2 regions of the Geobacillus sp. JS12 genome follow, and region 1 is predicted to be linked to the other one. Evidence: riboswitches for the same ligand, from Rfam matches in the RefSeq annotation. Region 1 holds a riboswitch; the other holds the start of a gene.
The links. A riboswitch is a leader RNA that binds a small molecule or an ion and turns the genes downstream of it on or off. The one in region 1 is predicted to bind FMN.
Positions count from the first base shown of each region.

Region 2: linked by a shared signal. The riboswitch ahead of A0V43_RS06150 (ECF transporter S component) and the one ahead of ribD (bifunctional diaminohydroxyphosphoribosylaminopyrimidine deaminase/5-amino-6-(5-phosphoribosylamino)uracil reductase RibD) in region 1 are both predicted to bind FMN.

Region 1 covers NZ_CP014749.1:1,930,678-1,942,126, forward strand. The annotation lists gene A0V43_RS09380 (superoxide dismutase) at 1-432, opposite strand, end outside; gene A0V43_RS09385 (hypothetical protein) at 789-1,190, opposite strand; gene scpB (SMC-Scp complex subunit ScpB) at 1,209-1,862, opposite strand; gene A0V43_RS09395 (segregation/condensation protein A) at 2,042-2,797, opposite strand; gene A0V43_RS09400 (DUF309 domain-containing protein) at 2,992-3,531, shown strand; gene A0V43_RS09405 (GNAT family N-acetyltransferase) at 3,554-3,910, opposite strand; gene ribH (6,7-dimethyl-8-ribityllumazine synthase) at 4,022-4,486, opposite strand; gene A0V43_RS09415 (bifunctional 3,4-dihydroxy-2-butanone-4-phosphate synthase/GTP cyclohydrolase II) at 4,507-5,700, opposite strand; gene ribE (riboflavin synthase) at 5,722-6,366, opposite strand; gene ribD (bifunctional diaminohydroxyphosphoribosylaminopyrimidine deaminase/5-amino-6-(5-phosphoribosylamino)uracil reductase RibD) at 6,321-7,463, opposite strand; FMN riboswitch at 7,671-7,802, opposite strand; gene A0V43_RS20795 (hypothetical protein) at 7,850-7,978, opposite strand; gene A0V43_RS09430 (peptidylprolyl isomerase) at 7,965-8,405, opposite strand; gene A0V43_RS09435 (DUF1002 domain-containing protein) at 8,590-9,468, shown strand; gene lysA (diaminopimelate decarboxylase) at 9,542-10,861, opposite strand; gene A0V43_RS09445 (spore germination protein) at 11,175-11,449, opposite strand, start outside.
Region 2 covers NZ_CP014749.1:1,237,456-1,248,904, reverse strand. The annotation lists gene A0V43_RS06170 (bifunctional metallophosphatase/5'-nucleotidase) at 1-616, shown strand, start outside; gene pepT (peptidase T) at 754-1,989, opposite strand; gene A0V43_RS06155 (threonine synthase) at 2,260-3,477, shown strand; FMN riboswitch at 3,561-3,693, shown strand; gene A0V43_RS06150 (ECF transporter S component) at 3,850-4,434, shown strand; gene A0V43_RS06145 (sulfite oxidase-like oxidoreductase) at 4,477-5,091, opposite strand; partial or broken gene A0V43_RS06140 (5-oxoproline transporter, DUF969 family subunit) at 5,402-5,866, shown strand; partial or broken gene A0V43_RS18750 (5-oxoproline transporter, DUF979 family subunit) at 5,866-5,970, shown strand; gene pcp (pyroglutamyl-peptidase I) at 6,000-6,647, shown strand; partial or broken gene A0V43_RS20335 (transporter, sodium/bile acid symporter family protein) at 6,700-6,894, shown strand; gene A0V43_RS20330 (DeoR family transcriptional regulator) at 7,351-7,611, shown strand; gene A0V43_RS06130 (DeoR/GlpR family DNA-binding transcription regulator) at 7,623-8,141, shown strand; partial or broken gene A0V43_RS06125 (ribulokinase) at 8,291-9,954, shown strand; gene rpe (ribulose-phosphate 3-epimerase) at 9,968-10,666, shown strand; gene rbsK (ribokinase) at 10,671-11,449, shown strand, end outside.

The DNA of each region.
Region 1 (11,449 bases):
TTCTTCCCGCTCGGCAGCTGACGAATCAGCCAGGCGGACGGCCCGAGTGTATACGTCATCGACAAGACGCTGGAGCTCGTAAATCGCTTCTTCGGTCCATTCATCGCCGTGTCCATCGATGTACGCCAACAAAGACGAAAGCCCAACATCCTCAGCCATCCTGCGTGCAGACAGCGCCTGTTCAACTTGTCTTCCCCACGCAGCCGCTTCCATGACATACTGGCGAAGCGCACCGACATACACGTCATCGGCAAGGCGCTGAAGCTCGCGGACGGCCTCTTCCGTCCACTCGCCGTCATGCTCGGCAATAAACTCGAGCAGCGACGAAGCGCCATCCGTGCTTGCCCCACGCAAAGCGAGCGTCTCCTTGACTTGATTTCCCCATTCGTTCACCCTAGCCGCATATTGGGCGAACAACACCTGATCGTCCATTTGGTAAAAACCTCCTCCTGTTTTGTTCGCCATATCGTATGCTGTCATGGGGAAATCGTTCTTGTCCGCATTCACCCAAATTCCCGGCCGCTCATACATAGAGGAGCGAGGGCAGTCATCATAGGAAAAGACAGCAAGGAAGAACAGAATCGCCGCAATGCTTCCCTGCGGCGGGTCTGCAAATGAGCCATAGATAAACCGCTCAAAAAAATCGAGCTGACCCAAAACATATTCGCGTTTTGGGTCAGCCCCCCTTTTTTCTGAAAAAGGCAGGCTACTTTGGCAAACTGCCGGCTGCACCAAACGGTTTCCTTGTCCGGACGCACAGAAAACGCGGCGCCAACCGCATTTTCTCGTTACGCCGACCGTTCAGGCAAGCGGCACTCGCCGGTTTCCACCCATTCGCTGACAAGCGCCTGCAGCGTTTTGGCGTCTACCTCGGCAAAATAACGGCGCAATTCCTCTTCATCGTGAATATAGACGCGCTTTCGCTGCCGATACGCCGGATTTTTCCATAAACAGACAAGAGCAATGATGTCGCGCAAATGAATGTCGCGCCCATTAGCCGTAAACAGTGGATCGCTTTCATACGGCAGCCAATCAAGCAGCGCCGCCTCAAAATGGCGCAAATACAACACAGACAGCGTCCGCTCTTCGCCCCCGTCGCGGTACGTGACTTCCGAGCGGTTGAAATAGTCTTCAAACGTGTTCGATTGCGACTTTTGCAGCTCTTCACCGTACAGGCGGCAAACGTTCATGAGCGCTCTCCTTCCCGATCAGCCATTTTTCTTTAGTTTACCATATTCCGGCTGCCCATCGCTCAAATTTTCTGCTAATTTTTCGAAAAATAAATCCGCTTCCCGCTCGGATTCGCCATCGTCCGCCCATTCCGGCAGCGGCGGCAGCTCCTCGAGCGTTTTTAGCCCGAAATAATCGAGAAATTCCGGGGTTGTCCCGTACAAAATCGGCCGCCCGGTTCCTTCGGCTCGTCCAACCTCTTTAATGAGCGCCCGTGCCATCAGCGTCTGCAATGGCTTGTCGCTTTTTACGCCGCGAATTTCCTCAATCTCCGCGCGTGTAATCGGTTGGCGGTATGCGATAATGGCGAGCGTCTCAAGCGCCGCCTGCGACAGCGGCGATGCTCCCGGCGCTTCGACCAACTTCTTTAAATAGGGGGCGTGTTCTTTTTTTGTCGCCAACAAAAACACGCCGCCAAGTTCGACAAGCTGGATGCCGCGCTCTTCCCGTCGGCAGTCTTGTTGAAGCTCCTCGATCACCGCTTTCGCCTCTAGCTCGCTGACTTCCAACACAGCGGCAATTTGTGAAAGCGACAGCCCTTCGTCACCAGCAGCAAACAACAGCGCTTCGACAATCGCCTTCGCCGGCTTGAGCGCGCCGGCGCCCTTTTTTTCTCTTTCGTTTTGTTCCATCGCCCTTCTGCCACGCCAAACTCGTTGGCGCCCCTCCTCCTTTCCTCCTGTTTTCGTCGTTTCCCAAGTCTTCTCACCCCAATGTGAGTCAACTCTCCGCCTTATCATGGCATGGGCAAACAAACAACAAAAGAAAAGCGGCCCGCCGCAGCGAACCGCCGCGGCCAAACCGCACCGCCTCAACCGGCTGGTTTCACCGCAAGAAACAAATCGCTGAAATTCCGTTCTTGCTCAACGATGATTTCGTCTTGCTTCATCAACTCTAAAATGGCCAAAAACGTCACGACGATATACGAACGATCGTAGGACGGAAACAGCTCGTAAAAGTTTTTCCGCCCGTTCGCCTGCTTTAGTTCATGCAAAATTTCCGCCATGCGCTGTTCGACGGAAATATCTTGGCGGGAGATTTTCGCCCGCATCGGTTTTTGCAGTTTTTTGCGGCGCAACAGCTTCGACAAGGCGCCAAGCATATCGTATACGTTCACATCCAGCGGCGCCGCCTTTTTCTCATCCGCGTATGCGCTTAAGTCGCTCGGCGGCTTTGTAAACAAAAGCGCCCGCTCCTCTTCGCGCCGCTTCAGTTCGCGCGCCGCCTCTTTAAACTTTTTATATTCAAGCAGCCGCTGCGTCAGCTCCTCGCGCGGGTCCCCGTCATCGCCCCACTCGATGTCGCCGTCGACCGCTTCTTCATTGGAGGGCGGCAGCAGCATTTTGCTTTTGATCGCAAGCAAGGTGGCCGCCATCACTAAATATTCGCTGGCGATATCCAACTCAAGCTCCTGCATGGCGTGAATGTACGCCATATACTGCTCCGTAATTTGCGCGACCGGAATATCGTAAATATCAATTTCATAGCGGTTGATCAAATGCAAAAGCAGATCAAGCGGCCCTTCAAACGCTTCGATTTTGACGTTGTACGGCAATTGCACATCCATCCCACCATTTTTTCCAGAACCACCGCCCGGTAGGCTCGTCTCCAGCTGCAGTACATTTATTGTATCATAACGAAGCGGCGAAGCGAACGGAAAACAGTCTCTTTTTTGCGCTGCAAGTCGCCGAAGCCGTATAATCGAAGAAGAGCCGTCCGCCTTCACATGGCGCGGCCCACTTTTGAAAGGAACGATGGCCGATGTATCCAAACGCGTATATCGAGTATTTGGTCCATTTCCATAGCGACCGCGATTATTTTGAATGCCACGAAATTTTGGAGGAACATTGGAAACAAGACGGTCGAAACAAAGGTTGGCTTGTGCTCATTCAAATGGCGGTCGCTTTTTACCATTACCGGCGCGGCAACACTTCCGGCGCGCTCCGCCTCATTCGACGGGCGCGGGCGCTGCTTGACGAAGCGCAAGAGATGATCCGGCGGCTCGGCCTCGATGACGAGGCGCTCGCCCGCTTGCTCGACGAGACGGCTGGGCGGATCACTCGCGGCGAACCGTACGAAAGCGTCGAACTGCCGATTCGCGACCGTTCCCTTTATGAGCAATGCCAGGCCGCCTGCGCCCGCCGGCAGCTCGTTTGGGGGCAAGCCAGCGACCTAGCCAACCTTGATCTTGTGGATAAACACCGGCGCCGCGACCGCTCGGACGTCATCGCCGCACGCGAACAAAAAAAACGGGCCAAAGCGGAAGGAGTTGGCTTCCCTCCCCCTCCGCCGCCCGCCTGAGCGCGGCGCCGCGCTAGTTTCGTTATTCGTTGCACGCATGGCATTTATCGAAAAACGAGGCGGTCCACTCGTTGGCGCACAATCGGCGGCCCGGGTACACCTCTTTCAATGCCTTGACCATCTGTTTTCCGATCCCTTGGTGGCGGTGTGACGGATTGACGCTGATGTGCTGGATTTCCACAACATCAGGAGCGCGCAACAGGACGCCGATAATGCCGACGATGTCATCCCCTTCTTTCCATAAAAACAGCTGCCAATCGTTGTTTGTTTCATACTGTTTCATCGTCTGCTGCAGCCGTTTCAGGTCTTTTTCCGTCGGCATAAACGACAACAGTCCCATGGCGATTTTCTCATAGTTTTTTCGGTAACGGATTAACATAAAAATCCCTCATTATCGACAAACGCTTTTCCGAAATGGAAAAGTTTTTGTCATTTTCTCTATACGTATTATAAACATTCTCACCGATATTGTGAACCATTTCATGCCTTTTTACGCAAATGTCCGCAAGACGTTCGCCATTTCGATCGCCGACACCGCCGCTTCCCATCCTTTATTGCCCGCTTTCGTGCCGGCCCGCTCGATCGCCTGTTCAATGGTGTCCGTCGTCAACACGCCGAAAATGACCGGAACACCGCTTGCAAGCGCCGCGTGGGAGACGCCTTTGGCCGCCTCGCTGCAGACGTAGTCAAAATGGCTCGTTGCCCCACGGATGACGGCGCCAAGCGTAATGACAGCGTCAAACTGCTTCGATTCCGCCATTTTTTTCGCCACAAGCGGGATTTCAAACGCACCCGGCACCCAGGCGACCGTGATGTCGCTGTCGCTCACGCCATGGCGCGTCAAGCCGTCGATCGCCCCAGATAAAAGCTTGCCCGTGATGAATTCGTTAAAACGAGAGACGACGATGCCGATTTTCAATCCGGTGCCGACTAAGTTTCCTTCAATGATGCGCATGTTCGTTGCTCCTCCCATCATTAAAAATGAAGCATATGTCCTAATTTTTCATGTTTCGTGCGCAAATATTTTTCATTTTCCTTTTTCGCTGGCATCTGAATGGGCATCCGTTCAACGACTTCGAGTCCATGCCCTTTTAAGCCGGCGATTTTGCGCGGGTTGTTCGTGAGCAGGCGCATTTTCGTCACGCCAAGATCTTTCAAAATTTGCGCCCCGATGCCATAATCGCGCAAATCGGCGGGGAAGCCCAGTTTTTCGTTCGCTTCGACCGTATCATAACCTTGCTCCTGCAGCTTGTAAGCGCGCAACTTGTTCATAAGGCCGATGCCGCGCCCTTCTTGGCGCATGTAAAGCAACACCCCGCGCCCTTCCGCCTCGATTTGCCTGAGCGCCGCATGCAGCTGCGGACCGCAGTCGCACCGGTACGAGCCAAACACATCGCCCGTTAAGCATTCGGAATGGACGCGCACCAAGATCGGCTCATCCGGGATGATCTCTCCTTTGACAAGCGCCACATGCTCTTTTCCGTCGAGAACGTTTGTGTAGCCGATGGCGCGAAATTCGCCGAATTCGGTCGGCAGCCAAACGTCCACCTCCCGTTTCACGAGCTTTTCCCGCTGACTCCGATAGGCGATCAAATCTTTGATCGTGATCATTTTCAATCCGAACTGATCGGCGATTTGCCGCAAATCAGGAACGCGAGCCATCGTCCCGTCCTCTTTAATGATTTCGCAAATGACGCCGGCCGGCTTCGCGCCGCACAAACGGGCCAAATCGACCGCCGCTTCCGTATGGCCGGCGCGCCGCAAGACGCCCCCCTTTTTCGCAATCAACGGAAAAACGTGGCCAGGACGTTTAAAATCGCTCGCTTTCACATTCGGATCAAGCAGCGCCTGAATCGTCGCCGCCCGCTCGTAGGCGCTGATTCCCGTCGTTGTCGTTTTGTAGTCGACACTCACCGTAAACGCTGTGCCATGCGCGTCCGTGTTATGAGTGACCATCGGCTCAAGCTCGAGCCGCTCCGCCAATTCCTCCGTAATCGGCACGCAGACGAGCCCGCGGCCATGAGTGATCATAAAGTTAATGACATCCGGCGTAGCTTTTTCGGCCAGCACGACAAAATCGCCTTCATTTTCGCGGTCTTCGTCATCGCAAACGATGATCACTTCTCCGTTTTTCAGCGCCGAAAGCGCTGCTTCAATCGTGTCAAACATCAAGCTTGCCCCCCTTTTCCACTATTTATAGCCGTGCTGCTCCAAAAATTCGACCGTCAATTTGGAGGTCGGCGTCGCTTTCGCGTCGAGGAAAGCGGCGACGTACTTGCCGATCATGTCGCACTCGATATTGACGAGATCGCCCGGCCGCTTTTCGCCTAAAATCGTCGCCTCACGCGTATGCGGAATGAGTGAAACGATGAACGTGCGCTCGCTCAGACCGAAAATCGTCAAGCTCGTCCCATCGACAGCGACTGATCCTTTCTCAATCATATAGGCGCGCAGCGAGGCCGGCACTTCAATTTCATAGTAGACGGCGTTCGCTTTCGGCCACTGCCGGATGATGCGCCCGACGCCGTCCACATGCCCGGTGACGAAATGGCCGCCAAACCGTCCCCCAGCCGCCATTGCCCGCTCCAAATTCACCTTCGATCCCGGCTTTAATGTTTTTAGCGCCGTCGCTTTCACCGTCTCCGGCATGACATCGACCGTAAACTGCCGTTCGGTGAACGATGTGACGGTCAAGCAGACGCCGTTGACGGCGATGCTGTCGCCAAGCCGCACATCTTCGAGCACCCGCTTGGCGCCAATCGTCATCACGATGGCGTCGCCGGTTTGCTTCATTTGTTCGATCGTGCCGATCTCTTCAATAATGCCAGTGAACACAACGATTCCTCCTTCCGTTTCGGCGCGGCGACGATTTTGATGTCCGGGCCGATCGTCTCGATGCGGCGGATGTCAAGCTCCACCGCTTCAGCAAGCCGGGCGAAGCCAAGGCCGCCGACCGGCGTCGGCGCCCCGCGGCCGCCGATCAGCTTCGGAGCGATATAGGCGATGACCTCATTGACTGCTCCCGCGCGGAGGAAGCTGTCATGAACGCGCGAGCCGCCTTCGACAAACAGCGACATGACTCCCTGCTCCCCAAGCAGACGGAGCACATCGCGGACATCGATCTGGGCCGTCGGCATTGAAAATACGCGCACTCCAAGGCGCTCATACGCCGCCGCTTGTTCCCGACTGACGCCGCCGGTGATGATCCACGTTTCTGCTTCCTTGTCAGCGACGACATGGGCGTCAAGCGGTGTACGCAATTTTGTATCCAAAATGATGCGGAGCGGATTTTTCCGCTTTTCCCCAAAGCGGACGGTAAGCTTCGGGTTGTCGGTCAAAACGGTGTTGACGCCGACCAAAATGGCGTCATGCTGCGCACGAAGGCGATGGACATCCTCACGCGCCGCGCTTGATGTAATCCATTTGCTTTCCCCCGTCGCCGTCGCGATTTTGCCATCGAGGCTGCATGCGAACTTCAACGTGACAAACGGCGTTTTTGCGGCGATATAGTGGAAAAACATCCGATTCAATTCGTCCGCTTCGTCTTTTAATACGCCAACATCAACGTCAATGCCCGCTTGGCGCAGCTTGGCAATCCCTTTTCCCGCGACAAGCGGATTCGGGTCGGTCGTGGCAACGACGACGCGACGGACGCCCGCCTGGATGAGCAAATCGGCACATGGCGGCGTTTTTCCATAATGGCTGCACGGCTCAAGCGTCACGTACACCGTCGCACCGCGCGCCTTCTCGCCAGCCATGCGGATCGCATAGACTTCCGCGTGCGGCTCACCCGCTTTCAAATGGGCGCCAAGCCCAACAACCGTCCCACCGTTGACAACGACCGCGCCAACGGCAGGATTGGGAGACGTTTGCCCGACTCCAGCTTTGGCCACATCGAGAGCGAGCCGCATATAATGTTCATCGTTATGCACCGCACTCCCTCCTTCAATAAAAATGAAACCCCCGGGATGTCCCCGGGGGCTCATCGATGAGAGAATGACCAATGATGCGCAAACAAACACATGTTCGCAAAGCAGGCTATACCGGCCGGTCGGAAACAAAAGATACTACCATGCCTAGTCGGCCGACAGACGCTGCCCACGCGGTCTGAACCGGCCGAAAACAGCCGTGCGCATATTGGCATCCTTCTCCCATCCAGACTATACTGTCGGCTCCGGAATCGCACCGGATCCTGCCTTTCGGCTCGCGGGCTGAGGGCGGAAAGCCCCATCACCGCCGGTCGGGAATTTCACCCTGCCCCGAAGGATGCATCACGATATCGTTATGTTCATTATACCACACGAAACGCCCTGCATCATCATTCCGCAACCCAAATCCAATACGCCGCTCCCCACAACAGGCTGGCCGCAAGCAAAAAGAAAAACAAGCGCCAGTTGTTTCGAACAGTCCGATCATCCTCGCTCATGCGCTGTTTACGGTTCGTCAAATACTTTCACTTCCTTCATCACGTCGCCGTTTTTCATCGTCTTCACGACGTCCATGCCCGATGTCACTTGGCCAAAGACGGTGTGCACCCCATCCAAGTGCGGCTGCGGCTCGTGGACGATAAAGAACTGGCAACTGCCGGTATCGCGGCCGCGGTGCGCCATTGACATCGCGCCGGTGACATGTCGGTGTGGATTGTTGTCCGTCTCGCACGGGATCGTATAGCCGGCATCGCCCGTTCCATTGCCGCGTGGACATCCTCCTTGGCTGACAAATCCAGGGATGACGCGGTGGAACGTCAACCCGTTATAAAAGCCTTCGTTTGCGAGCTTCTCAAAATTGGCCACCGTCGCCGGCGCCTCGTTTGGGAACAGTTCAAACTCGATTTTCCCGCCGTTTTCCATGAGAATATATCCTTTTTTTGCCACAAGCATCCAGCTCCTTTTCGACATCGAAACTGCTTTTATCATACCATGATGGCCGAGTGAAACAAAAGAAAAAATGTCTTTTCAAATTCGCACGCCGCCTGACCGCGTCGCGTTTTTCCGATAGCCAAGCAGGCGAGCGTACGGTATAATGGTAATGCATTTTCGTAAACAGGAGGCGAGCTATGTGAAACGAATGATCGCTTCATCGCTGCTTTGGGCGGTGCTCTTGGCATCTCCGGGCATCGCAGCGGCCGATGCCGCGCCGGGCGATGTCATTGTGACGCTCGGGGAAAACTTAACGAATGAACAAAAGCAAAAAGTGCTCGACGAAATGAAGGCGCCGGACGGGGCGCAAACGATCACCGTCTCAAACGTTGAGGAGCATAAATATTTGGACGGACTCATTCCGAAAGCGCAAATCGGCACGCGCGCCATCTCGTCGTCGATGATCACGATAAAAGAGCCCGGCTCGGGGCTTCATGTCGAAACGCACAACATCACATGGGTGACGAAAGAGATGTATACAAACGCCTTGATCACCGCAGGGGTGAAAGATGCCGATATTTACATCACCGCTCCGTTCCCGGTTTCCGGCACCGCAGCGCTGACGGGGCTGATGAAGGCGTATGAAATTTCCTCGGACCAAGCCATCCCTGATGATGTCAAAAAAGTGGCGAACGAGGAAATGGTGCAGACGGCGAAGCTCGCCGATTCGATCGGCGCGGACAAAGCGGTCGCCCTGCTGGCGAAAATCAAACAAGAAATCGCCAACAACCCACCGCAGACGGACGCTGATTTGCGCGCCCTTATTGAAAAAATCGCCAACGACCTTGGCATTACGCTGAGCGAGAATGAAATCAACAACCTGATTTCCCTTTTCCATAAAATGCAAAATGCCCATATTAATTGGGATCAAGTGAATGATCAGCTGAGCAAGGCGAAAGAACAGCTATCGGCGTTTTTGCAGTCAGAAGAAGGGAAAACGTTCATTCAAAATCTGATCGACATCTTGAAAGAAATTTGGAACGCGATCAAATCAGCATTTTCCTCAAATCAACAATGAAAGAAGGCGCCCCAAAAAAGGCAGCGGGCGCCTTTTCTTTGTGAAGGCCCGTTCTCTTTCCAACCGGCGGCCTTCACTTTTTCACTTTCGTTTTCAAAGGCAAATCATATTGGATCAAATCTTCATATGTCTCCCGTTTCACAACGAGCTGGGCGTCGCCGTTTTCAACGAACACAACGGCTGGGCGCGGCAGACGGTTGTAATTGTTCGCCATGGAATAGCCGTAAGCGCCGGTGCAAAAAACGGCCAAATAATCGCCCGGCTTCGCTTCCGGCAGGGCGATGTCCCAAATGAGCATGTCGCCTGACTCACAACACTTCCCGGCGATCGATACGACTTCCGTCGGCTCGCCGAACACCCGGTTGGCGAGCGCGGCTTCGTATTTCGCTCCGTAAAGCGCCGGACGGATGTTGTCGCTCATGCCGCCGTCAACGGCAATATAGGTGCGGACGTTGGGCACCTCTTTGCGCGAACCGATCGTATAAATCGTCGTTCCGGCATCACCCACGAGCGACCGGCCCGGCTCGATCCAAATTTCCGGCAACGGCAAGCGGCAAGCTTCGGCCTGCCTTTTCACCTCTTCCACGATGCAGTCGACGTACGCTGTCACCGGAATCGGGTCGTCTTCCTCCGTATAGCGGATGCCAAAGCCGCCGCCAAGATTGACAACCGCTGGGACAAATCCGTGCGCCTTGTTCCACTCCGCCAGCTTGGCAAACACTTTTTGCGCCGCGAGCACAAACCCAGCTGTTTCAAAAATTTGCGAGCCGATATGGCAATGAACGCCGAGCAGCTGAAACGCGGCCGATGCCATGACACGGCGAAACGCCTCGTCCGCCTGACCGTTGTTTAAGTCAAAGCCGAACTTTGAATCTTCTTGCCCGGTTAAAATGTAATCGTGCGTATGCGCCTCGACCCCCGGCGTCACGCGGAGCAAAACCGGCACCGTCCGACCGGATGACTCCGCCAGCTCTTCGATCAGCTCGAGTTCGTAAAAGTTGTCGGCCACGATGCAGCCGATGCCGTGTTCAAGCGCCATCGCCAATTCGTCCCGGCTTTTGTTGTTGCCATGAAAATGGATGCGCTCAGGAGGAAAACCGGCCGCAAGCGCCGTATACAGCTCACCGCCTGAGACGACGTCAAGCGACAATCCCTCCTCAGCGGCCAGCTGCACGATGGCGACGGCGGAAAACGCCTTGCTCGCATACGCGACTTGCGCCCGCACGCCGTGGCGCTGGAACGCTTCTTTAAACGCGCGCGCCCGAGCGCGGATCAACGCAACGTCATAAATATAAAGCGGCGTGCCATACGTTTTGGCCAACTCGACCACATCGACACCGCCGATTTCCAAATGCCCTTGTTCATTCACGCGGCTTGTCCCGTGAAGAAACATCGCAAACCCCTCATTCCTCTATCGAAATCGCATGGCAAAAGCAAAAAAGACAGTTTGCAAAATCGGCAACTGCCTTTACAAAATGGAAAACCGCAAAGCGCCATCGGCTCTGCCTTGAAACGGAAGGCCGCACACCCCGCGCTGGGCCATGCCCATTCCGCCCGTGCAAACGTGCGAAGCACTGAGGCAAGCACCATCAGTGCAAGCAATTACATATAACTTATCATAATGATAAAAAAGTTGCAATAGCGCTAAAACGAAAAAAGCGGCCGCCAATAGGTGGAAACGGCCGCTTCCAAATGGATCGTTCGCGTCATGACGGCTGTTTTTGCCGGTCTTGCGGATGAACGATGCTCGGACGCACTTTCGCCCCGGCAACCGAGCGGCGGACGACAATTTGCATAAATGCCGCTGGATCGAACGGGATGAACGGCCATAAGTACGGCGTATTAAGCGAGCGGATGCTGGCGAGCCAAAGCAAATAAACGGTCGTGCCAATGACGAGCCCGGGCACTTTAAACAAGGCGACAAGAATGACCAATGCCAATCGAGAAATCTTATTCGCCACGCTCAACTCATAGCTTGGCG
Region 2 (11,449 bases), 690 kb from region 1:
TGCCCTCGTCGAAAAATATGAAGCGAAAGTGGCGCCGCTTGTCAATCAAGTCGTCGGCACAGCAGCCGAAACGATCACCGATGAACAAAACGAAAGCGGCGAGTCCGCCTTGGGCAATTTGATCGCCGATGCCCAGCGGGCGGCGATGAAAACCGATTTTGCCTTTATGAACCCGGGCGGCATTCGCGCCGATATTGAACAAGGCGAAGTGACGTGGGGCGAATTGTACAACGTTCAGCCGTTCAACAACCAGCTTGTGAAAATGACGCTCACCGGCGCGCAAATCCGCCAGCTTTTGAATCAACAATGGCAGCCAACCCAAACGCGCATGCTGCAAATCTCCGGCCTCCGCTATACATGGAGCGCCAGCAGGCCGGTCGGAGAAAAAGTCATTGACATTCAGCTTCCTGATGGCACACCGCTAAAACCGGACGCCGAGTACACGGTGACGGTCAACAGCTTCCTCGCCGACGGCGGCGATGGGTTCACGGTGTTGACGCATGGGACAAACCGCGAGGTCGGCCCGGTCGATTTGGATGCCCTTGTCTCGTATATTCGCGGTCTTGAGCAACCGTTCTCAGCACGGATCGAGGGGCGGATCAACCGGCTTCCGTGACGGAACGGGATTGGGGCGACAGATCGCTTCGTCAAAAAGGTGTCCCGGCTCGTTGGGGACACCTTTTCATATGGTTGCACAAAACCGTTGCTTGGGCGATAGACAAACGATCGTTCAAGTCAGGCCATCGCTGCAGATCAAGATACTTTTTGCTCGAACAGCTTGATGATCTCCACGATCACTTCGGCCGCTTTCACCATATTGTCGGCGGAAATGTATTCGTAGCGGCCGTGGAAGTTTTCGCCGCCGGCGAAAAGGTTCGGCGTCGGCAGCCCCATGTAGGAGAGCTGCGACCCGTCCGTGCCGCCGCGGATCGGTTTCACCTTTGGTTCAATGCCCAAGTTCGTCATCGCTTCGTGGGCGATGTCAACAATGTGGCGCACCGGCTCGATTTTTTCGCGCATGTTGTAATATTGGTCGTTGATTTCGAGCGTGATTCGGTCGTTTCCATATTTTTGCGCAAGCGAAGCCGCGATCTCTTTCATTTTCGCTTTGCGAGCCTCGAACTGTTCGCGGTCAAAGTCGCGGATGATGTAGTGAAGCTTCGTTTCCTCTACACTGCCTTGGAACGAAAGCAAATGGTAAAACCCTTCATATCCTTCCGTATGCTCAGGCGCCTCATCGGCTGGCAACTGCTGCTCGAACTCCATGGCGATTTTGATCGAGTTGATCATTTTTCCTTTCGCTGTGCCCGGATGGACGTTTTTTCCTTTGATCGTGATTTTCGCTTCGGCAGCGTTAAAGCTTTCATACTCCAATTCGCCAAGCGGCCCGCCGTCGACCGTATAGGCAAATTGGGCGCCGAATTTGGCAACGTCAAATTTATGCGGCCCGCGGCCAATTTCCTCATCCGGCGTAAAGGCGACGCGCACTTTGCCGTGCTTGATTTCCGGGTGTTGAATGAGATAGTTCATCGCGGTCATAATTTCGGCGATTCCGGCTTTATCATCGGCGCCAAGCAGCGTCGTCCCATCGGTCGTGATGAGCGTATGCCCTTGGTAGTGAGCGAGCTCCGGGAAATCGTTTGGCGACAAGATGATGCCTTGTTCTTTGTTCAACACGATGTCCCCGCCGTCGTACTGTTCGATGATTTGCGGGTTGACGTTGGCTCCCGTAAACTCCGGAGCGGTGTCCATATGAGCCAAAAAGCCAATCACGGGCGCGTTTTTGTCCGTATTGGCCGGCAACGTCGCCATCACGTAGCCGTTGTCATCGATCGTCACATCTTCCATGCCGATCGACTTCAGCTCTTCGACGAGCATTCTCGCCAGCTCCCACTGTCCCGAAGTCGATGGGCACGTATGGCTGTTTGGGTCGGATTGAGTGTTGATTTTCGCGTAGCGGATGAAGCGTTCGATGAGTTCCTGTTTCATTGGTTCATCTCCTTTTTATGTATGAGTGTTGGGTGAATCCGCGAATCGCTTCCGCCAATGCAGCGGAGAGGTTCCGTGTTTATTTTATCATATGCGATCTCCAACAGGGAAAGAGGGGGCGCCATGCGGCGCACGAGTTTTTCCACGGCGGGCGAGGCGGCCAAGAGAAGCGTTATGATATAATGAAAAAGCAAGGGCCTCGTCCAAAATGAGAACGCAGCTGCTTCCTGCCTTGTGCAGATGAGCGGAACAGAAAGGAGAAGCCAAACCATGTCATTCAGCTACGTGTCTCATCTGTATTGTCCGAAATGTGAACGTACATACGATGTCGACCAAATTCATCAACTTTGTGAATGCGGGTCGCCGCTTCTGGTCGCGTATGATTTGGAGTCGATGCGCCAAGAAGTGAAGCAGGATGTGCTTACAGAGCGGGAACCGAGCTTATGGCGGTATCATGAGTTATTGCCGGTGAAACGTCCTGAACATATCGTGTCGCTCGGCGAAGGGATGACGCCGCTCGTGCCGATGCCGCGGCTCGGCCGTAAAATCGGCATTGAAGCGCTCTACATGAAAGACGAAGGAGTCATTCCGACCGGAACGTTTAAAGCGCGCGGAGCGGCTGTCGGCGTTTCTAAAGCAAAAGAATTAGGGGTCAAACAGCTCGTCATGCCGACAAACGGCAACGCGGGTGCGGCGTGGTCGCTGTATGCGGCGCGGGCGGGCATTCAGGCGACAGTCGTCATGCCGGTTGACGCGCCGGAATTGACGCGCAAAGAATGCGCCATCGCAGGAGCGGAATTGTATTTAGTCAACGGTTTGATCAGCGATGCGGGCCAAATTGTGGCGAAAGCGATCCGCGAATACGGATGGTACGATGCGTCGACGTTGAAAGAACCGTACCGGATTGAAGGAAAGAAAACGATGGGGCTTGAGATCGCCGAACAATTCTCATGGCGGCTTCCGGATGTCATTTTGTATCCGACCGGGGGCGGCGTTGGGTTGATCGGCATTTACAAGGCGATCAAAGAATTGCAGGCGCTCGGCTGGGTGGACGGCCGCATGCCGCGGCTTGTTGCTGTGCAGGCCGAGCATTGCGCGCCGATTGTGAAGGCGTGGCAGGAGAAAAAACGCGAATCCGAGTTTTGGCCGAACGCTCATACAGTGGCGTTTGGCATCAATGTGCCGAAAGCGCTCGGCGACTTCCTGGTGCTTGAGGCGGTATATGAGACAGACGGCTGCGCGGTTGCCGTTGGCGATGAAGCGATTTTGGCCGAGCAGCGGACGGTGGCGGAGCTCGAAGGAGCGTTCATTTGCCCGGAAGGAGCGGCGGCGTTTGCGGCGGCCCGAAAATTGCGCGAGAGCGGCTGGATTCGCGACGGGGAGACGGTCGTCGTGCTCAACACGGGGACGGGATTGAAATACGCCGATTTGGTTCAAGTCGCCCCACCGGTGCTCGAACCGGGAGATTCGCTTCCGATGCGGGAATAATCAAGCTGTGAGCAAAAAAACATAGACAAATCGAAAACAGGATTGTATACTAAACTCATCAGAATAATCAAAAATGAAAAACGATTCATCTTCGGGGCAGGGTGAAATTCCCGACCGGCGGTGATGAGGCGCTTCGCCTCTCAGCCCGCGAGCCGCAAGGCAGGATCCGGTGCAAGTCCGGAGCCGACAGTATAGTCTGGATGGGAGAAGATGAAGGTTTGCCGGCGTTCGTTTTGGCGCATGCGAACGTCTAGTTGCGCACACCCTTTTTCTCCCTTAAGCCTCGTCCGGTTTAAGGGAGTTTTTGTTGGCGCTCGCGGCGGCAGCCTTCTTCTTGTGAGGATGAATCACGAGAAGGGGAGGAGAACAAGCATGAAACGCATTTCCATTCGCGCCTTTGTCGGCATCGGAGCGTTGGGCGCCATGGCGCATGTGCTCATGATGCTCAACTTTCCGCTGCCGCCGTTTCCCAACTTTTTGCTTGTTGATTTCAGCGACATTCCGGCGCTCATCGCCGCCTTGTTGTACGGCCCGCTCGCCGGCGTGGCGGTCGAACTATTGAAAAACGTGCTGAACTACGTGTTCGTCGGCAGTGCGACCGGCGTTCCGGTCGGCCAGATCGCCAACTTCACTGCCGGGGTGGCGTTCCTTTTGCCGGTTTCCTATATTTATCGGAAAGCCGCATCGAAAAAAGGCTTGCTGCTGGGGTTGGCGGCGGGAACAGTGACGATGGCGCTCGTCATGAGCGTGCTCAACTACTACGTCTTTCTGCCGGCGTACACGCTTTTCCTCGGCGCTCCGCAGATGAGCGCGCCGGAAGCGAAGGCGTTGGTGGTATCGGCGATTTTGCCGTTTAACGCCGTCAAAGGAGCGATGGCGGCCATCGTATTTCAGCTTCTCTTTTGGCGCCTTCGTGCTTGGCTTGAGAAACAAGCGGCATCCCGCCAAGCCGCTTGATGAACAAAAAGCGAGGGTTTTTCCCTCGCTTTTTTGCGTTTGTCAAAAGCGAATCCGCGGCACCCAGTCGGCAAACCGCTCCTCTTTAAACGGATTGGCGGTCATCGAATAGCCGCGCTCCTCCCAATAGCCCGGCTCATCTTCCTTCATAAAGCGGATGCCCGACGCCCATTTCGCCCCTTTCCATAAGTAAAACGTCGCTGGCGGGATGAACCGGAGCGGATAGCCGTGCTTCGGCGAGATGTCCTGCCAGTCGTGATGCTTGTCTTTCCATCGATAGACAAACAAGGCATCGTCGCCCATGAGCGCCTCAAGCGGCAAGTTCGCCGAATAACCGAACCGGTCGCCGTTTAAATATCCGTAAATTTTCACGTATTTCACATCAGGATCTAGCTCCACAAAGCGCAAAAACTCGCGGAAGGCGATGCCTTCAAACGTCGTGTCGAATTTTGACCATGTTGTGACACAATGCATATCGATGGTTGAAACCGTCTTCGGCAGCTGCATCACTTCTTGATACGACAGCGAAACTTCCTCTTTCACATCGCCGAACAATCGGAAATTCCACGTCGCTTCATCGAATTCGTACACATCGCCTTCATGCAAAATCGGCCATTTTTCCGTTTCAAATTGGCCGGGAGGGAGTTGTTTGGTCATGGGGAGCACTCCTTTTTCTGCTAAATTTCTCTTAATTATTCATGATACAAAATAGAGGAAGGGGATGCAATAAAAAGGGGCTCGGTTCAATTGCTGCGGCGGTGTTCAGCGAGGACAAATTCCACCAAATATTGATTGATTTTTGACTTTTCTTAATTATATAATGAAAATGATGAAATTGGAATGATTGTTCCGAAATACGGAACGATTGAAGGAAAAGGGGGGAGGCAGGAAAAGTCGGTGGAGGAATAAGGCAGCGAGATGGACGGATCACAATGCCAATATGATGTTGGGAGAGGAGAAAGGGAACATGGTGCTCATTGGCGTGTTGATTGTCATCATTGGTTTTATCGTTCGCATAAATCCGCTTCTTGTTGTGACAGCGGCTGGATTGGCGACAGGATTGCTCGCTCATCAATCGCTGTATGACATTATTGAACAGTTTGGAACGGCGTTTACGACCAACCGGTATATGGCGGTGTTCATTGCGACATTGCCCGTCATCGGCCTTTTGGAACGCTTTGGGCTGCGGGAACAGGCGGAGAGTGTCGTGGCGAAAATCAAGGCGGCGACAACAGGGAGAATCTTGACGGTCTATTTAATCATCCGGGAAGCGGCAGCCGCGGCTGGGCTTACTTCCATCGGCGGCCATGCTCAAATGGTTCGTCCGCTCGTCGCTCCTATGGCAGAAGGAGCGGCGGAAGCGAAATACGGAAAACTGCCGGATCATGTGCGGGATGACATTCGCGCTCATTCGGCAGCGGTGGACAATATTTGAAAGACAAAAACCACGTGATTCGCGTGCAAGTGCCGACAGCGTTGATTCTGTTGGCGTTCAACATCGCCGCAATGTATGTGATTACACTCATAGATTTATAAATTTCATCATCAAAAAGGATGGAGATGCGATGAAAAAAGTGCTCGTGACCGGATTTGATCCGTTTGGAGGAGAAACGGTGAATCCGTCGCTGGAGGCGGCCAAGCAAGCAGCCGGATGGAAAAACGATCGGTATATCGTTGAAGTTCGCGAGATTCCAACCATATTTGGCAAATCATTAGCCATCTTGCATGACGCAATCATGCAAGTGGATCCTGATGTGGTGATTTGCGTCGGACAGGCAGGAGGGAGAGCGGATATTTCTGTTGAAAGAGTGGCGGTGAACATCAATGATGCCCGCATTCCCGACAACGAAGGCCAGCAGCCGATTGACGAACCCGTTGTTCTAGGCGGGCCTGTCGGCTATTGGTCAACCTTGCCGGTCAAAGCGATTGTCGAGGCGTTGAGGCGTCACGGCATACCAGCCTCTGTCTCTTATACAGCGGGAACGTTCGTCTGCAACCATGTGTTTTATGGATTGATGCATTACATCACCCAATCGAAGAAGCCCATTCGCGGCGGATTTATCCATATTCCGTATTTGCCGGAACAAGCCGCCCGGCATCTCGGGCAGCCCAGCATGGCATTAGAAACGATCGTGGAAGGGCTGCGTCTTGCCATTGACGTGGCGGTCGAACGTGAAGAAGATATCCAAGCGGTTGGCGGGCACATTTGTTGAGGAGGATTCCATTTATGACGATCATAGAGAAAATTAGTTCTTTTGCAGGAAAATGGAAGTCGGAATGCAAAACTCCGGATTGGGCGTGGCGATCGCCACAGCCAATTTCTCACCCTTGGCGGCTGTTCCAAGCGCCATTTTCAGCGTGTGGCACAACATATCTGGATCGATCCTCGCGGCGATTTTCAGCCGGATGAATGAGGAGGATCATCATAGGATTGGATTAAAGGAAAAATCAAGGGCGTAGAAGAAGAAAAGAAGATCGTCAACAGCGGCTTTGTAAGAGAGGGCCGCTGTTTTTTAATTGTATATCCTACAAGGATATTTCTATATTCGGACATCTATCAACCGTCATTTTGTCAATCATGTTTTTTCGAGAGACAAATTCATTCACATGACAACAATAGATGGATGTTCAACAAAAGTTGTACTTGACCGTTTCAAAACACGCCATACTTCCTTCTGCAATGAAAAACCAGTAAAACAACGATTTTATACAGGGGAAAACGAGAAAAATCCTCACTTGTCAAGTACACGTTGTGTGGTGATGAACCAATAAGGTTTCAATATAGGGGAAAGGCCCTAAAAAACGTAAAATTCCTTAAAAACGATTTGTGTGTTATATTAGAAAATAGATAATAATAAAAAAATAATAGTTGTTTTTTGTGGGATTCATCAATTTATTTAGAAAGGATGGAGTAGTATGATGATAAAACATGGCCAGTTGGATATGACGTGGGTGGGAAATGAGAGGCAGGCACATATTTTAAAACTTGTTGAGGAATTCGGGTCAGTTCGGGTGGCGGATATGAGCAAAAAATTTAACGTCACCGAAGAGACGATTCGCAGGGATCTTGAACGGTTAGAAAGGGAGGGATTGCTGAAACGTGTACATGGAGGGGCGGTATCCATAAAAAAAATCAAACAGAAATTCCGTTTTTTAGGCGTCAATCGATTAATATAAAAGAAAAACAAGTGATAGCACAAAAAGCAGCAACTTTTATTGAAAATGGGGATATTATTGCTTTGGATGCCAGTACTACTTCATTGCAAATGGCGAAATACATCCAAGATAAAGAGATTACGGTGATTACAAATTCGATTGCTGTAACGTTGGAGTTAGCAGGGAGAGAAGAAGTCACACTAATCACTATTGGTGGGTATCTTTTAGATAAATCGATGTCATTTGTTGGGATATCTGCTCAAAAAGTTATTGATGATTACCATGTAGATAAGTTCTTTTTCTCATGCACTGGATTTGATGTGCAGAGAGGGGTTAGTGAAGCTCATGAAATGCAGGCCCAGACAAAGAAAAAATTTATTTCTATATCGGATCAACTTTTTTTGCTTGCTGATCACAGCAAATACGGAACAAAATCATTGATTCGGGTAGCTGATTTGGAGGATGTGGATTATTTAATTACGGATGACAAAATGTCTGTGAATGACATGAGAAGCATCAGAAGTTTGGGAATCAATGTTGTTTTGGCTTAACAAAGATGAAACCCCACAAAAATATAATATATTTCAACTTATTTTTTTGTTTTATAATCTCTAATTCAGAAAAAAATATACAAAATGATGTTGAAAAACAAAAATGAATTAATTATAATAATAGTCAAACAATATAGAGGTGAGAACTTTTGAAAGACAAATATGTATTTGGAATAGATTTTGGTACTGAATCCGCTAGAGGTGTACTAGTAAGTACGAAATCAGGGGAAGTCATCGCCTCAGCCGTCTCCTATTATCCTCATGGGGTAATCACAGAGAGGCTACCTGAGTCTGGAGAACTGCTTGAGCCCAATTGGGTGCTTCAACATCCGGGAGATTATTTATATGTATTAAAAGATATAGCAAAACAATGCTTAAAAGGTTCTAAGGTTAACGTCCAAGATGTGATAGGTATCGGGATCGATTTTACTGCGAGTACGATTTTGCCTATTTTTAAAAGTGGTGTTCCCCTTTGTTTTGATCAGAAATACAAAAAAACCCACATAGCTGGGTTAAGTTATGGAAGCATCATGCAGCACATAAACAAGCCCAACTTATCAATAAAGTAGCACTCGAGAGAAACGAACCCTTTTTGCGTAGGTATGGAGGGGAAATCTCTGAGGAGTGGATGTTGCCTAAGATTTTACAAATATTGCATGAATCCCCGGAGATCTATGATGCTGCAGATAAATTTATCGAAGCCGGTGATTGGATTGTTATGCAGTTGGTTGGGGAAGAAAAACGGAGTTCATGTATGGCGGGGTATAAGGGGTTATGGAGTAAGCATGAAGGATTCCCCTCTAAGGAATATTTAAAATTTGTTCATCCGCGCTTCGAAAACTTAATTGGTGAGAAATTATCGGACAATATTTATCCAATTGGTTCAAGAGCAGGTTTTCTATCCCGAAAAATGGCTTTGGAATTAGGATTAACTGAAAGTGTTGCTGTATCTGTTGCAATTATTGATGCCCATGCTTCTCTGTTGGGTGCTGGAATAAATAAACCTAGAACAATGGTTATGGCGATGGGAACATCGATATGCCATATGTGTGTGGATAAAAGAGAAATTTTTGTGCCCGGGATCAGCGGCGTAGTTGAAGATGGTATTCTGCCTGGTTATTTTGGATACGAAGCTGGGCAGAGCGCCGGGGGAGACTTATTATCATGGTTTGTTAAAAATGGGGCACCTGCTCATTTGATGAGAGAAGCAACATCGGAAAAATCGATATACTGCGTTTTGGAAGAAGAAGCTTCCCGACTCCGGCCAGGAGAGAATGGGTTAATCGCGCTCGATTGGTGGAATGGCAATCGTTCTGTTTTGAAAGATCCAAATCTCACAGGGCTTATTGTTGGTTTTACTTTACAAACCAAACCAGAGCATATATATAGAGCACTGATGGAATCTCTCGGTTTTGGCACAAAGAAGATTTTAAACGCTTTTGTTGAAAACGGTATCAATATTGATGAAATATATGCATGTGGAGGCTTGGCGGAAAAAAACAGGCTATTGATGCAATTGCTTGCAGATATAACAGGTAAAAATGTGCACGTTGTGACATTACCACATACATGTGCTATGGGAGCAGCTGTGCTTGCTGCTGTTGCAGCAGGGAAAACAAGGGGAGGATGGGATACGATCGAGGAGGCTCAGCGCCATATGATTCACTATGAACCTATCGTTTACGAAGTAAATGAAGAAAACAGAAAGATCTATGATCAATTATTTATACAATACGAGTTTTTGTATGATTATTTTGGAAGAGCGAAGTTGATGAAAAACCTTTTATCTATTAAAAATGAGGAATTTGTCTGAGGGGAGATAGTACGTGATTTTAATCGGCCCATCCCTTATGTGCGCTGATATGGGAAATCTCCGAGATAATGTCATTCGTTTAGATAAAGCGGGAGTTGACTATTTTCATTTTGATATTATGGATGGAAAATTTGTTCCGAACTTTACAATGGGGCCGGATATAATTCGAGCGCTAAGGAATTTTACTAATAAACCATTTGATGTCCATCTGATGATTGAAAAACCGGAAGAGCACTTGGGATTATTTATTGATGCCGGAGCGGATATGATCTCAGTGCATGTCGAAGCTACCCTTCATCTCCAAAGAACATTACAAAAGATTCGAGATAGTGGCTTGAAGGCGGGGGTAGCATTAAATCCATCGACCCCTATTTCCACCATTGAATACGTTTTGGATACGGTGGACTATATTACAGTGATGACGGTCAATCCTGGGTTTGCCGGACAAAAATTTATACCTTTAATGAAGAAAAAAATTAGTAAACTGAAAGAGTTGATCACAGAGGCAGACTATGATGTGAATATTCAAGTAGATGGAAACATAGGGTATCAAACAATGCCTGCAGTTTTAGAAAATGGCGCAAATATGCTGGTCTTGGGCACGTCATGCCTATTTAAGAAAGAACTGGCTTTAGAAGATGCTGTTCTTAGGTTAAGACAGTTTATTGATAGTTTTCAAATACAATCAAGTCTAAGATCAAAGGAGAAATAAAAGAATGGCGGATATTGTCGTTGTTGGCAGTATAAACATAGATATAGTAGCTCTTACAGATCGATATCCTGGCCATGGCGATACGGTTTTCGGAAAAAAAATCGAGCTGCTGCCTGGAGGAAAAGGGGCAAACCAGGCAACGGCATGCGCTCGTCTAGGGAAAACTGTCCATATGGTTGGTGCCATCGGAAAGGATCTATATGGGGAGATTGTGTTAAATTCGCTGCAAAAAAACAAAGTTGATACGACCTATGTAAAACGTATAGAGGATAGTCCAACAGGCTGTGCAATTATTGCGATTGATCGTACAGCCGAAAACACCATGCTTGTGGTAAAAGGAGCGAATGACCAGCTACAGGTTGCAGATGTATGCGACGCTTTTTCTGGCATTTCGAACAGCCAAGTTCTGTTAGTTCAAATGGAAGTTCCAGAAGAAGTAGTCATTCAATCTATGATTGAAGCCAAAAAGAAGGATATGTTTGTGATTCTTGATCCTGCGCCAGCTGATGGAATTACGGTGCGTGCGTTGGAATACGCTGATTTAATTATTCCAAACCGTCAAGAGACAAAGGAATTAACTGGAATAGATGTAGTATCGGTGGACACAGCATATGAAGCCGCCAAATGTTTTGAGTTAATGGGAGTAAAAAAGTCGATTATTAAAATGGCTGATAAAGGTTCATTGATCTGCAATGACGGAGAGTTTGAGTATATCCAGGCTGTTCCAGTAACCCCTATAGATACTGTTGGGGCGGGTGATTCCTACGCGGGTGCACTTGCATG